One region of the Gordonia sp. JH63 genome, then DNA from elsewhere that is predicted to be linked to it. Evidence: riboswitches for the same ligand, from Rfam matches in the RefSeq annotation. Region 1 holds a riboswitch; each other region holds the start of a gene.
The links. A riboswitch is a leader RNA that binds a small molecule or an ion and turns the genes downstream of it on or off. The one in region 1 is predicted to bind thiamine pyrophosphate.
Positions count from the first base shown of each region.

Region 2: another riboswitch for thiamine pyrophosphate. It lies ahead of GR168_RS05120 (TenA family protein); the one in region 1 lies ahead of thiO (glycine oxidase ThiO).
Region 3: another riboswitch for thiamine pyrophosphate. It lies ahead of thiC (phosphomethylpyrimidine synthase ThiC); the one in region 1 lies ahead of thiO (glycine oxidase ThiO).

Region 1 covers NZ_CP047235.1:4,650,398-4,655,231, reverse strand. The annotation lists gene GR168_RS20655 (NUDIX hydrolase) at 1-424, shown strand, start outside; gene GR168_RS20650 (hypothetical protein) at 429-812, opposite strand; gene thiE (thiamine phosphate synthase) at 1,129-1,839, opposite strand; TPP riboswitch at 1,887-1,998, shown strand; gene thiO (glycine oxidase ThiO) at 1,994-3,058, shown strand; gene thiS (sulfur carrier protein ThiS) at 3,055-3,267, shown strand; gene GR168_RS20630 (thiazole synthase) at 3,323-4,114, shown strand; gene GR168_RS20625 (ABC transporter ATP-binding protein) at 4,186-4,834, shown strand, end outside.
Region 2 covers NZ_CP047235.1:1,139,419-1,144,252, forward strand. The annotation lists gene GR168_RS05110 (ABC transporter permease) at 1-95, opposite strand, end outside; gene GR168_RS05115 (ABC transporter substrate-binding protein) at 70-1,107, opposite strand; gene GR168_RS05120 (TenA family protein) at 1,104-1,814, opposite strand; TPP riboswitch at 1,802-1,896, opposite strand; tRNA gene GR168_RS05125 (tRNA-Tyr) at 2,052-2,132, shown strand; tRNA gene GR168_RS05130 (tRNA-Thr) at 2,250-2,322, shown strand; tRNA gene GR168_RS05135 (tRNA-Met) at 2,344-2,417, shown strand; gene rpmG (50S ribosomal protein L33) at 2,511-2,678, shown strand; gene GR168_RS05145 (fused (3R)-hydroxyacyl-ACP dehydratase subunits HadA/HadB) at 2,773-3,870, shown strand; tRNA gene GR168_RS05150 (tRNA-Trp) at 4,117-4,189, shown strand; gene secE (preprotein translocase subunit SecE) at 4,229-4,702, shown strand; gene nusG (transcription termination/antitermination protein NusG) at 4,773-4,834, shown strand, end outside.
Region 3 covers NZ_CP047235.1:658,092-662,925, reverse strand. The annotation lists gene GR168_RS03000 (AMP-binding protein) at 1-856, shown strand, start outside; gene GR168_RS02995 (GNAT family N-acetyltransferase) at 1,022-1,369, opposite strand; TPP riboswitch at 1,589-1,678, shown strand; gene thiC (phosphomethylpyrimidine synthase ThiC) at 1,686-3,374, shown strand; gene thiD (bifunctional hydroxymethylpyrimidine kinase/phosphomethylpyrimidine kinase) at 3,374-4,294, shown strand; gene GR168_RS02980 (SHOCT domain-containing protein) at 4,383-4,772, opposite strand.

The sequences.
Region 1 (4,834 bases):
CCACGGTGCGGCAGGTCTGCTGCTGCGGGCACCGCTGCCGGACGGATCGACCGGGGTGCTTCTCCAACACCGCGCCGCGTGGTCGCATCAGGGCGGCACGTGGGCGCTGCCCGGCGGGGCCCGCGACTCGCACGAGGGTGCCATCGACACCGCGATCCGCGAGGCCGAGGAAGAAGCCGGGATCACCGCCGACGATCTGCGCGTCGTCGCAGCGGTCGTCACCCTCGAGGCGCCCGGCGGATGGACCTACACGACGGTCATCGCCGAGACGGACTCGCCGGTCCGCACGGTCGCCAACTTCGAATCCACGGAACTGCGATGGGTCGACGAGAAGCGCGTCGATCAACTCCCGCTGCATCCCGCGTTCGGACTCGCGTGGCCCGTTCTCCGCGAGCGGATCGCGATGTTGGATCCCCAGAGCTGAGCCCTCACACCCCGGCGCGGTCGGACTCCAGCAGTCGGTTCGCCCCGGCGACCAGCGCGTGGACGTTCGCCTCGTCGCTGCTCGCGCCCTCACCGACGGCCCAGGCCTGCCGGCCGTCGTGCTCGCACAGCAGGAACGTCGTGACCATGCCGTCGACGACCCGCTGGTGCAGCCGGACGATCTGAACCGGGGCGCCGACGTCGTAGAGGATCGAGGTCATCGCACCGACGGGGCCGGCGGCGACGGCGCTGCGAGACATGATGCGGTCGGCGATCGCGAGCGTCGCGCGGCACTCGACCAGGTCGCCCGAGCACGGGACGGCGGAGAAGGAGCCCAGCCGGATCGTGCCGCCACGGGAGTACTCGTCGGTGAATTCCTGCCAGGTCATCCCGGCGGCCTCCTCGTGCATCCCGGGGGGAAGCGGGCGGCCGAAACGTGCGGCGAAGTGGTCGCCGTCGTGCCGGTCGTCGCGCTCGGTGCACGAACAGGATCGACGAGGTAGATGAAGAGGGTGCATCTCGAAAACCGATTTCGGTCGAAGAACGGATGACCGACTGGAGAGCGCAACCGACCCGCAGCGGGGGGTCGGTCAGATTCAGACCCCGCTGCGGCGGGTTACGAGAACGCTCGTGATGCACAACATGATCGGTCCACCATAGACCCGCGACACCGACCGGGCAAACGTGTTTCCGCCAGGGGAACCGCTAGAGCATGCCGGCGAGGTCGGTGGCTGCGGCGGCCGGGTCGGCGGCCGCGGTGATGGCCCGCACGACGACGATGCGCCGCGCCCCGAGCGCGGTGACCTCCCCGACGCGGCCGGCGTCGATTCCGCCGATGGCGAACCACGGCTTGGCTGATTGTGTTGCGGCCGTTGAGGACACGAGGTCGAGGCCGGCGGCGGCGCGGCCCGGTTTGGTGGGGGTGGTCCAGCACGGACCGACGCAGAAGTAGTCGACGTCGTCGTCGGCGATCGCGGCGGCAGCCTGCTCGGGGTCGTGGGTCGAGGCGCCGATGACGACGTCCGGTCCGACGATCCGGCGGGCCGCCGACGGCGACAGGTCGCCCTGTCCGACGTGCAGGACATCGGCCCCGGAAAGCGCCGCGATGTCGGCGCGGTCGTTGACCGCCAGCAGGGCACCGTGCGCGTCGGCGACCGTCCGCATGCCCGCGAGGATCTCGAGTTCCTCGCCCGCCTCCAGGGTCCCGAATTCGCGCTCGCCCGGCGAGTTCTTGTCGCGCAGCTGCACGATGTCGACGCCGCCCGCGAGCGCCGCGTCGACGAAGTCGAGCAGGTCACCGCGTTCGCGCCGGGCGTCGGTGCACAGGTACAGGCGGGCCGTGGAGAGCCGCCGGCGACGGTCCGTCGCGGAGCCGGGGTCCGTCGACGCGGAGCTGGTGCGGTTCGGGGTCGTCACGCCGACCAGGCTAACCGGACCCCCGACGCCCCGGCGTAGGGTGGATCGCACGAACACACGGGAGTCCGGATCGGCCGGGCTGAGAGTGCGGACAGATTCCGCTGACCGTCGAACCTGATCCGGGTCATTCCGGCGAAGGAAGGTGATTCCCAGCGTGGATTCCCCACCGCAGCGCCCTGCCCACCGCGCCCTGACGATCGTCGGGGGCGGTGTCATCGGGCTGACCTGTGCGCTCACCGCGGCCGACGCCGGATGGCGGGTTCGCGTCCTCGACGCCGGCACCGACGAGCGCGCGTCCTGGGTCGCCGGCGGCATGCTCGGTTCACTCGGCGAGGGTCATCCCGGCGAGGACGCGTCCCTGGCCCTCTCGGTCGAATCGGTCCGGCTGTGGCCGGCGCTCGTGAAGCGGCTCGACGACCCGGGCGTCGTCACCGCCACCGACTCGCTGTTCGTCGCGGCCTCGGCGACCGACATCGAGTACCTGCGGCATCTCGCCGATTTCGTCTGGGCCGGGCAGCCCGCCACCGATGCCGCGCTGCAGTCGGTGACCGGCCGCGACATCCGGACCCTGGAACCGTCGCTGAGTTCTCGACTGGTCGGTGGCTACCGCGCGGTCGGCGAGTGGTCTGTCGACAACCGGCGGTTGCTCGAGGCGTTGCGCGCCGCCGCGACGTCGGCGGGTGCCGAGTTGGTGTCCGCGCGCGTCGAATCCCTGGGCGACCTCGACGACCTCGGTTCCGACACCCAGATCCTGCTCGCCGCCGGACTCGGCACCGCGGCCCTCTGGCCGGGTGTGGACCTGCATGCGGCGAAGGGGGAGATCCTCCGCCTTCGCCGTACGCGCTGGTCGGTGCCGCCGCCCGGCCACGTCGTCCGGGCACGCCTCCACGGGCGGGCCGTGTACCTGGTGCCGCGCGAGGACGGAGTCGTCGTCGGCGCCACCCAGTACGAGGCCGAGGGGATTGCCGACCGCGCGCCGCAGGCCGGCGGGGTCGCGGATCTGCTCGCCGACGCGATCGAGGTCTTCCCCGGGCTGCGGACCTACGAACTGACCGAAGCAGGGGCGGGTCTGCGGCCGTGCACCGCGGACGGATTGCCGATCGTCACCCGTGTGGACACACGAACGGTCGTGGCGACCGGGCACGGGCGCAACGGGATCGTCCTCGCCCCGGGCACCGCCGCCCGCGTGTTGTCGATTCTGGAAGGAGCAGAGGAATGAGTATCACCGCCAGCATCACCGTCAACGGCAAGAGCGTCGACGTCGGCGCCGACACGTCGGTGCGCGACGTCGTCACCGGTCTGGGGTTGCCGGACCGGGGGATCGCGGTCGCGGTGGACGGTGCGGTCGTCCCGCGCGGCCGCTGGGACCGGCACACGATGACCGAAGGCGCCGTCGTCGAGATCGTCACGGCGGTGCAGGGTGGCTGACCTCGCCGATCTGAAGCCCGACGCCTCGCGGACCGAGCAGAGGTCCGGCGACGAGATGATCCCGGATGCGGACCATCTGCGCATCGCCGGTCGCGACTTCTCGTCGCGACTCATCACCGGTACCGGCGGCGCGTCGAGTCTCGCGACCCTGGAACGCGCGCTGGTCGCGTCGGGGACCGAGCTGACCACCGTCGCGGTTCGGCGCGTCGACGCGGCCTCGGGCACCGGCGTCTTCGATCTGCTGCGCCGGCTCGACATCGCCGTCCTGCCCAACACCGCGGGCTGTCACACCACCGCCGAGGCGGTCCTGACCGCCCAACTGGCGCGCGAGGCGTTCGAGACCGACTGGGTCAAGCTCGAGGTGGTCGCCGACGAACGCACCCTGATGCCCGACGCCATCGAGCTCGTCGACGCCGCGGCCGCACTGGTGGCCGACGGTTTCGTCGTGCTGGCCTACACGAACGACGATCCGGTCCTGGCCGCGCGACTCGCCGATCTCGGGGTGGCGGCGGTGATGCCCCTCGGATCGCCCATCGGGACCGGACTCGGAATCCTCAACCCGCACAACATCGAGATGATCGTCGACGACTGCCACACCCGCTTCGACGACCCGTTGCCGGTGATTCTCGACGCGGGCATCGGGACGGCGAGCGACGCGGCCCTGGCGATGGAACTCGGTTGCGACGGCGTGCTTCTGGCCACGGCGGTGACCCGGGCGGAGAACCCCGAACTGATGGCGACGGCGATGCGGCACGCGGTGGCCGGGGGCCGACTGGCCGCGCGCGCCGGCCGGATCCCCAAGCGCTTCTGGGCGCACGCGTCCTCGCCCGGGCGCGACCGGGACTGACGCGCGGACCCGCGACAGGCCATCCGAACGACAGACCGGGCCGCTCCGGATTCGGCGGCTATGGTCGAGGCGTGTTGCAGGTAGCGAATCTGACGAAGGACTTCGGCGGTCAACGCGCGGTCGACGACCTCAGCTTCGAGGTGGGGCCGGGACGGGTCACCGGTTTCCTGGGGCCCAACGGTGCGGGCAAGTCGACGACCATGCGGATGATGCTCGGACTCGACCGCCCGACATCGGGCACGGCGACGATCAACGGGCAGCGCTACCGGGACCTCGAGCATCCGCTGCGGCAGGTCGGTGCGCTGCTCGACGCCCGGTGGGTGCACCCCAATCGCAGTGCGCGGTCCCACCTGCGGTGGCTCGCGGCGAGCAACCGGATCCCGGCCGCGCGAGTCGACGAGGTGCTCGAGACGGTCGGGCTCACCTCGGTGGCCAAGAAGCGCGCCGGCGGCTTCTCGCTCGGTATGTCGCAGCGGCTCGGGCTGGCGGGTGCCCTGATCGGCGACCCGCACACACTGCTGTTCGACGAGCCGGTCAACGGCCTCGACCCGGAGGGCATCGTGTGGATCCGCGGGTTCATGCGCAAGCTCGCCGCGGAGGGGCGGACGGTGTTGGTGTCGAGCCATCTGCTCACCGAGATGTCGCTCACCGCAGACCATCTCGTCGTCATCGGGCGGGGCCGGCTGATCGCCGACTGTTCGGTGGCGGAGTTCACCGGGC
Region 2 (4,834 bases), 1.7 Mb from region 1:
TAGACCTGCCAGACCGCCACCAGGACGACCACCGCGACGAGCGCGGGCGCGATGCGACGCAGGCCGGTGCTACCGAGGGGTGTCGAGGTAGTCATTGGTGAAGTACGTCGACCAGTCCGGCTCGGTCGTGAGCGGCGCCCCGTCCGGGCCGGTCAGCAGACCGCTGCGGTACAGGAACCCGGAGTTCCCGGCCCACTGTTCGAGCGTCTGTCGCCCGACCCGGCCTTCGGCGTCCTTCATGTACTGACCGGCGAGCATGCGCTGGCTCTCGAACACCAACTGCTCGTCGTTGAACGCACCGGGGTTGGCGGCGAGGAGGTCGCGGGCCGCCGCGTCCGGGTCGTCGGCCGCTGCCTGGTAACCGCGCTGCAGCGCCGTCACGAAGGCCGCCGCGCGGTCCGGGTTGTCCGCCAGCCAGTCCTCGTTGGCGTCGACGACGATCGCGTATGCCTCCGGGAAACCGAAGTCGGTGTAGTGGAAGTACCTCATCGGGGTTCCGCGATGCTCGGCCTCGATGCCCTCCCACGCGAGATAGGAGACGGTGAAGTCGGCCTGACCGGAGTAGACCGCCTCGTATGCCGAGGTCCCGAGGGTCACCGAGGTGAACTCGCCGGTGCCGCCGTCGTTTCGGATCACCTGCTCGAGGGTCTTCTCCTCGCCCGGGTCGCCGAAACCGGCGTATGTCTTCCCGTCGAGGTCCTTCGGGCTCGTGATGTCGCGGCGGTCGGCGCGGACACCGATGCCGGTGGCCCACTTCTGCAGCGGCGCGAACACGGAGATGGTGTGCGCGCCCGATGCCCGCGAGAAGGTCGACGAGTTGTGGGTGCTGATCCCGAACTCGGCGTTGCCCGCGTCCACGATGGTGTCCACGGCGGTGTTGTTGTACGGCAGGATCTCGACGTCGAGTCCGGCCTCCTCGAACCAGCCGCGCTGCTGCGCCACGAACAATCCCGTGTGGTTGGTGTTCGGGGACCAGTCGAGCGCGAATCGGATGGTGCCGTCCGAACCGGCGCCCGAACCGCACGCGGTGATCGCCGACGACGCGACGACCGCGGCGGCGAGCGCGGTGAGGAGGCGGCGCGCGCGGGCGCTCATGCGGGCGCTCATGCGGCGGGCCACGGTTGCGGGTTCAGCGCGGTGTCCCAGAACAGAAGCTCGAACCGGGTGGCGACGGTGAACGCCGTGGCCATCGCGGCCCGCTCCCGCTCGCCGGCGTGCGCCGCGGCCTCGTCCACGAGTTCCCTTGCCCGCGAAGCGGATTCCTGGAACTCCGGGGCGTCGTAGGTGGTCACCCACTGCGCGTAGGGGTGGTTTGGGTCGGCGGCGAGTACCTGGGCCGCACTCGCGGCCAGGGCCCGGCCGACTTCCGCGTAGATCCAGAAGCAGGGCAGGGCCGCGGCGGCGCCGACCGCATACGATTCGGTCGCGGCGACGGCGGTCAGGTAGGACACGTACCCCAGGCACGCCGGCGACGGCTCGGGTTCGCCCTCACGCGGAGGCAGCTGGCCGCCGTTGAGCAGGTCGCCGTGCAGCGCCGACTCGACGGTGGCCGCGGTGGCCGACGAGTTCGCCCAGAACCCCGCGGTCTGCGGGTCGGGGGACTTCGACGCCAGGATGGCGAGGGCCTTCGCGTACCCGGCCAGGTACAGCGAGTCCTGCTCCATGTAGGTGCGGAACACCTCGAGTGGCAGCGTCCCGTCGCCGAGCCGCCGCAGGAACTCGAGGTCGTCGATCGCCGTCCGCAACCCCTTCGTCTCCTCCCAGAGGTGGTCGGAGAATCGGCCGGAGACCGGCACGTGCGCATGCACAGACATGACATCCCTTCGTCAGCATTACCTGGACAGGTTCTCGGGTCTCATCTCAGCCCCGCGTCGCGGAGCACCCCGTGTCAGAACGCAGCCACAGTAGCAGGAGTGGGGGTCGCAGTGGGACGCCTGTGCCACGACCATGTCCCGGCCTGTTGACCAGCCGGTTTGCGCGTTGATGCGGTGTTCGTTGTATTCTTCACGGCGTTGTTCGTACGGCCGTCACGGTGGCCGGAAGAGCGGCACGGCAGGTTGCCCGAGCGGCCAAAGGGAGCGGATTGTAAATCCGTCGCGCAAGCTACATAGGTTCGAATCCTATACCTGCCACAGCGTGGTCCAATCTCGCGAAACTGCTCTACAGACGGTCTCCGACCAGCGATTTGTCTAGCGCAGACGCGAGTGTGTAACCTCGTTAGGGCTCTCGGGCACAACCGCCCGGGGCACGCCCCCTTAGCTCAGTCGGCAGAGCGTTTCCATGGTAAGGAAAAGGTCGACGGTTCGATTCCGTCAGGGGGCTCGCTGGACGAGAAGTCCGCGGGGCGGTGTAGCTCAGCTGGTTAGAGCGCACGACTCATAATCGTGAGGTCGAGGGATCGAGTCCCTCCACCGCTACACATCGGGTCCGACCGGAACCGAGCGCAAGGGTCGCAAGCCCTGAGGGAACTTCCGAACCCGACCACGTACCACCCGAAAGAAGGCAATCAAGTGGCCTCCTCAACAGATGTTCGCCCCAAGATCACCTTGGCCTGCGAGGTGTGCAAGCACCGTAACTACATCACGAAGAAGAACCGCCGCAACGATCCCGATCGCCTCGAGATCAAGAAGTTCTGCCCGAACTGCGGCAAGCATCAGGGGCACAAGGAATCGCGCTGACGCCGTCGTCGGCCGTTTCGAAGTACCACCAGCAACGGGCTGCCTCTCGATGAGGCAGCCCGTCTTGCTGTGTCGGCCGAAGGAGTAGAGCTCAATGTCACAGGTAAGCGGAGCCGAGATCCAGGATCGTCCGGACGAGGCGTCGAGCGGTGGTGCGAAGCCGACCCCCGACGAGATCGCCGCCCACACGCAGAGCCTCGTCGGCTTCCACTACACGGTCGACGACTATTACGAGATCGGCCGCGAGGAGATCCGTAAGCACGCGATGGCGGTGCAGGATGCGCACCCGACCCACTGGAGCGAGGAGGGCGCCCGGGCCTTCGGCCACGACCGCCTGATCGCCGCGCCCACCTACGTGTCGGTGCTCGGGATCATCGCCCAGCGCAAGCTCTTCGAAGACGTCGTCACCGGCTACGACATGTGGCAGATCATGCAGACCGACCAGCGGCTGGTCTACCACCAGCCGATGAAGGTCGGGGACCGCCTGATCTGCGACGTCTCGCTCGAGTCGTTCCGGCACGTGAGCAGTCCCGAGATGATCGACCTGATGGTCACCAAGAACGTCATCTGGAACCAGCACGACGAGCCGGTCATGACCACGTGGACCTCCCTGGCCGCGCGTCCCGGCATGGATGTCGACCCGGAACTCGAGGCCTCCCTCGACCACGTGATGATCAAGGTCGACGCCATCGGCGAATCCGGGCACACCGTCGAGCCGAAGGCGGGTCGCTACGACCTCCCCGACCCGACGCAGTCGCCGGGCGCCTTCGGTGCCGTCGACTTCGACACGCTCACGGTGGGTCAGGAACTCACGCCCAAGCGCTACCTGTTGACGCGCGGCAATCTCGCGAACTATGCGGGCGTGGCCGGCGACCCCAACCCGATCCACTTCTCCGACCACGTCGTGAACGCGGCCGGCATGGACGACGTCGTCGCGCACGGCATGCAGACGATGGGGCTCGGCGCGAGCTTCGTCTCCGAGTTCATCGGTGACCCGGCGGCTTTCTGCGAGTACAACGTGCGCTTCACCAGCCCGGTGTACGTCCCGGCCGACGACAGCGCGGCCGTCGACTTCACCGGCAAGGTGAAGTCGCTCGATCCCGCGACCCGCCGCGGGACCATCGCCATCACCGCCAAGCAGGGCGATCGCCGCATCTTCGGACGCGCGCAGGCCGTCATCCAGTTCAACTGATCGACCGGTCGCGAGCCGTTCGGGCGGCTCACGGACGGGTGGCGTGTACGGTCGTCGGGGGAGCGGAGGCGAGCCCGTTTTGGGTCCACCGCCCCGGTGATCTACACTGAAGTGTCTGATTGATTCAGACTTGCGCGCTACCCATAGGGTGGCGCGTTGGTTTTGTCGGCGACGAAACGTCGACGGGCCGCGAGGCCGGATCGAGAAGGACGGCAACGCCGACCACTCCGGTGGCGGGCGTCGCAAAGGGGCGTAGCTCAATTGGCAGAGCAGCGGTCTCCAAAACCGCAGGTTGCAGGTTCAAGTCCTGTCGCCCCTGCCCTGGTGAAGGGCACACGCTGACGAGAGGACCGCGAAGTTGAGCAAGCGAGACCGGGCCGCCCGCGCCAAAGACGCCGCAGAGGGTTCTGCGGCCGATTCGGCTGCGGCTGAGCTCGACGGTCGCGACGAGGCCACCGACGCGGGTACGGACGACGGCACGTCGACCGAAGCCGCGAAGGAGCTGCGTCCGTCCGGTAAGCGCTCGGCTCGCGGACGTCGCTCGGCGGCGGGTGCAACCGACGGTGACGCCGACTCCGACACGGGGTCGGTCGCCGTCAAGGAACGCAAGACCAAGAAGAAGGCGTCTGCCGAGGAGAGCCGGAATCCGTTCGTACGGATCTGGGTCTTTCTGACGCAGGTCGTCGCCGAGCTGAAGAAGGTCATCTGGCCTACGCGGCGCGAGATGATCACCTACACGATCGTCGTGCTCGTGTTCGTCATCGTGATGACCGCGTTCATTGCCGGCCTCGACCTCGCCTTCGCCAAGGGCGTGCTCTGGTTGTTCGGCTGACCCACGCGGTGGGCTCGGCCGGCGACGAGGAACACGACCGCCAGATGAACCATAAGGAGCGTGGGCTGCAGTGAGCACCCCGGAGAACGAACTCGCCTCGACCGATTCCGTCGACGTGGCTGCTGCCGACGT
Region 3 (4,834 bases), 1.2 Mb from region 1:
CAACCCCAGCCCGGACAACACTTTCGACCTCATCGAGCGGCACCGCGTCACGGTGACCGCGCTCGTCCCCGCGCTCGCGCAACTCTGGTGCGCGGCGACCGAGTGGGAGCCGGCGGACATCAGCTCCCTGCGCCTGCTGCAGGTGGGCGGCGCCAAACTGGCCCAGTCCGACGCCGTCGCCCTCGACGCGGCCCTCGGCCCCGTCGTCCAGCAGGTCTTCGGCATGGCCGAGGGGCTGATCTGCTACACCCGGACCGACGACCCACGCGACCTGGTCCAGCAGGTGCAGGGGGCGCCGATGTCGGAGCTCGACGAGGTGCGGGTGGTCGACGAGGACGGCGCCGACGTCCCCGACGGCACAGAAGGTGAATTGCTGGTACGCGGCCCGTACACGATCCGCGGTTACTACCGCGCCGCTGCCCACAACGAGAAGTCCTTCACACCGGACGGGTTTTACCGGTCCGGGGACAAGGTCACCCGGCTGCCGTCGGGGCACCTGGCCGTGACCGGCCGCATCAAGGACACCATCGTGCGCGCCGGGGAGAACGTCGCCGCCGACGACGTCGAGGAGAACCTCCTCGCCCACGATTCGGTCCGGCAGGTCGCGGTGGTCGGGCTGCCCGACGATGCGCTCGGTGAGAAGATCTGTGCGGCAGTCGTGCTCTCGCACGAACACCCCCCGGCCCGACCGCTCGAGCTGGCGACGATCCGTACGTTCCTCGCCGAACGCGGTCTCGCGTCCTTCAAACTGCCCGACGTGGTCCGCGTCGTGCAGACACTGCCGGTCACCGCAGTAGGCAAGATCGACAAAAAGGTGCTCCGCGAGACATTGCTGTCGGAGCCGTCGGCGGGCTGAGCCGAGTCGGAGCCCGTTCCTCACACCGGCGCGAGCGCGACCACCGCTCCCTCTAATCCGAAAGAAGCGCATAACCCCTGCTCCCTGAGGTGCGAGGAGCGATAGCGACGAGCCTCGAAGGGTCCGGCGAGGAATGTTCTGGAGCCGCCGAGGCTTACCTTCGGATCACACCGGCGCGAGCGGCACGATCCCGGGATGGCTGTCGAGGTAGCGCTTGGTGAACGTGCACACCGGCCGGAGGCGGGCACCCTGTTCGCGGGTGTATTGCACGGCGCTACGGGTGAGTCGCGTGGCGAGTCCGTGTCCGCTGTATTCGTCGTAGAGCACGGTGTGCAGCACGGTGATGGTGGTCTGACCGTCCGCCGACTCGGTCGAATAACCGAGCACGCCGACCAGGTCGCCGGCGACCCAGAGTTCGAATCGGTCGCGGTCGGGATTGTGTACCACCTGCGAGATCTGTTGCAGGATGGACTTTGCCGACTGTGGTGGTCGCTGACGATGCTTGCGTAGCACCCGACCCTCCTCACCTCGTGATCGCGGACATCGGATCACCGGCGCGTACCTGCCACACGCGACAGCGCCACCCCTGTGATCCGGGTCACACGGTACCTTACGGAACCGTAACTGCCGACCCCGATCGTGTGATCGTCGCAAATCGATACGGTCTTCCCCACCCGCACGACCCGACCGGACGATGCGATGTAGGGTGGCGGACGCACGACAACTACACACCGCGGGGGCTCTCACGATGACCGAGGGCTGAGATGGCGACGGGCGGTCGCCGACCGCTCGAACCTGTCCGGGTAATGCCGGCGTAGGGAGACCAGCCATGGGCACACGTGTATCCACCACCCGCAACAGCAGCGCACCCGCCGATTCCGGGTTCCTGACCCTCGGCCCGATCGAGGGCAGCGCCAAGCACTACCTCGCCGTCGACGACCTGCGTGTGCCGCAGCGTCGAATCCAGCTCACCAACGGCGAACACCTCGACGTCTACGACACCTCCGGCCCCTACACCGATACGGCGGCGCACATCGACGTCGAGAAGGGCCTCACCCCCACCCGCGACAGCTGGCATCGGCCCGACCCGATCGACGGCGCGAGCACCCAGCTGGCCTGGGCGCGTGCCGGCATCATCACCGACGAGATGCGGTTCATCGCCGCCCGGGAGGGCGTCGACGCCGAACGGGTCCGGTCGGAGGTCGCCATCGGCCGCGCGGTCATCCCGGCCAACCACCGCCACCCCGAGTCCGAACCGATGATCATAGGCAAGAACTTCGCGGTGAAAGTCAATGCGAACATCGGTAATTCGGCGGTGCGCAGCTCGATCTCCGACGAGGTCGAGAAGATGGTGTGGGCCACCCGCTGGGGCGCCGACACGATCATGGATCTCTCGACCGGCGCCGACATCCACACCACCCGCGAGTGGATCATGCGTAACTCGCCGGTCCCCGTGGGGACGGTTCCGATCTACCAGGCGCTGGAGAAGGTCAACGGCGATCCCGCCTCGCTGACCTGGGAACTGTATCGCGACACAGTCATCGAGCAGGCGGAGCAGGGCGTCGATTATATGACCGTCCATGCCGGTGTCCTGCTGCGCTACGTTCCGCTGACCGCGAAGCGGGTGACGGGCATCGTCTCGCGCGGCGGTTCGATCATGGCGGCCTGGTGTCTCGCGCACCACCGGGAGTCGTTCCTGTACACGCACTTCGACGAGTTGTGCGAGATCTTCCGCCGCTACGACATCACGTTCTCCCTCGGCGACGGCTTGCGCCCCGGATCGATCGCCGACGCGAACGACGAGGCCCAGTTCGCCGAACTCCGCACTCTCGGCGAGCTGACCGCGATCGCCAAATCGCATGGTGTGCAGGTCATGATCGAAGGCCCCGGGCACGTCCCGATGCACAAGATCGCCGAGAACGTGCGCCTGGAGGAGGAGCTGTGCGAGGAGGCCCCCTTCTACACCCTGGGTCCGCTCGCCACCGACATCGCGCCGGCCTACGACCACATCACCTCGGCCATCGGCGCGGCGATGATCGCTCAGGCCGGCACCGCGATGCTGTGCTACGTGACTCCGAAAGAGCATCTAGGACTTCCGGACCGCGACGACGTCAAGGTCGGCGTGATCACGTACAAGATCGCGGCGCACTCGGCCGACCTGGCCAAAGGCCACCCGCGGGCACAGGAACGCGACGACGCACTGAGCAAGGCGCGCTTCGAGTTCCGCTGGACCGACCAGTTCAATCTCGCCCTCGACCCCGACACCGCGCGCGCATACCACGACGAGACGCTACCCGCCGAGCCCGCGAAGACCGCCCACTTCTGCTCGATGTGCGGACCCAAGTTCTGCTCGATGCGGATCTCGGCGGACGTCCGCGCCTACGCCGAGGAGCACGGTCTCGTCACCGCGGACGACATCGACCGGACTATCGCCGAGGGCATGGCCGCGAAGTCGGCCGAGTTCGCCGAGGCCGGTAACCGCGTGTACCTCCCGCTCCAGACGACCGGCGGCGCCTGATGCGCACAGACGACGCGCGACGACGCACAGTCGACGCGAATCAGCGCACGGTCGACGAACAGGCCTACACGGGACTCCCGCTGTCACCGCCCGGAACGGCCCCGGTACGGGTCCTGACCATCGCTGGTTCGGACTCCGGCGGGGGCGCGGGAATACAGGCAGACATGCGCACCTTCGCCCTGCTCGGGGTGCACGGGTGTGTCGCGGTGACCGCGGTGACGGTCCAGAACTCGGTGGGCGTGAGCGGGTTCGAGGAGATCTCACCGCAGACCGTGGCGGCGCAGATCGACTCCGTGTCCGGTGACATCGGTGTGGCCGCGGCGAAGACCGGGATGCTCGCGTCGGCGCCCATCATCGAGGCCATCGTCGAGCAGTGCCGCACGAGCGGTATCGGCCGGGACACATCCGTTCCGCTGGTGGTCGATCCGGTGTGCGCGTCGATGCACGGCAACCAGCTGCTCGCCGACTCGGCACTCGACACCCTGCGGCACAGCCTGTTTCCCCTCGCGACGGTGGTGACCCCGAACCTGGACGAGGTTCGCCTGATCACCGGGATCGAGGTCACCGATACCGCGTCGCAACGCGACGCGGCCAGGGCGCTGCTCGATCTCGGGCCGCGCTGGGCGCTGGTGAAAGGCGGGCACCTGCGAAGCTCGGACCACTCCCCCGATCTGCTCTACGACGGCGACCAGTTCATCGAGCTCAGCCACGAACGCATCGACACCCCGCATGACCACGGCGCCGGCGACACCCTCGCCGCCGCGATCGCATGCGCGCTGGCCCACGGGCACGACGTTCCCGCGGCGGTCGGCTTCGGCAAGGACTGGGTGACCCGCTGCCTGGCCGCTGCGTATCCACTGGGCGCCGGCCACGGTCCGGTCAATCCGCTGTGGCGTGTGGGCGCCGGGTCGGCGGACTGACGCGACGCCGGTCCCGAACCGGAGAATAGACAACGCTCCCCGACGGCGACCGGCGCCATCGGGGAGCGTTGTCTGTGTCGAGGGACCGTCAGGCGGTTCCGCTGAGGGCCTTGCTCTTCAAGTGCTCGAACTCCTGGGGTGTGATCGCGCCCGAGTCGAGCAGGTTCTTCGCGTCGGCGATCTGCTGGGTCGGCGAGGTGCCTGCGACGGACCGGATGTACTCGTCGGACGCCTGCTTGGCCTCGCTGTAGGCCTCACGCTGACGCTCGGCCATCCCCTTGCCCTTGGCGAGCAGGTACACGATGGCGGTGAGGTACGGGAGGAAGATCAAGAAGACAATCCAGGCCGCCTTCTGCCAGCCCGACGCGGCCTTGTCCCGGAACAGGTCGCTGATGATGTGCCACAGGACGATCAGGTAGGCCACGAACGCGAAGATGACGATCGTGTACCAGATGAAGTCCCAGAATGAATCCCACATCGGAGTGTCTCCCTTGTCTAGAAGAAATCGGCGAGTTCAGAGCCGAGCACATGAACCGTTAT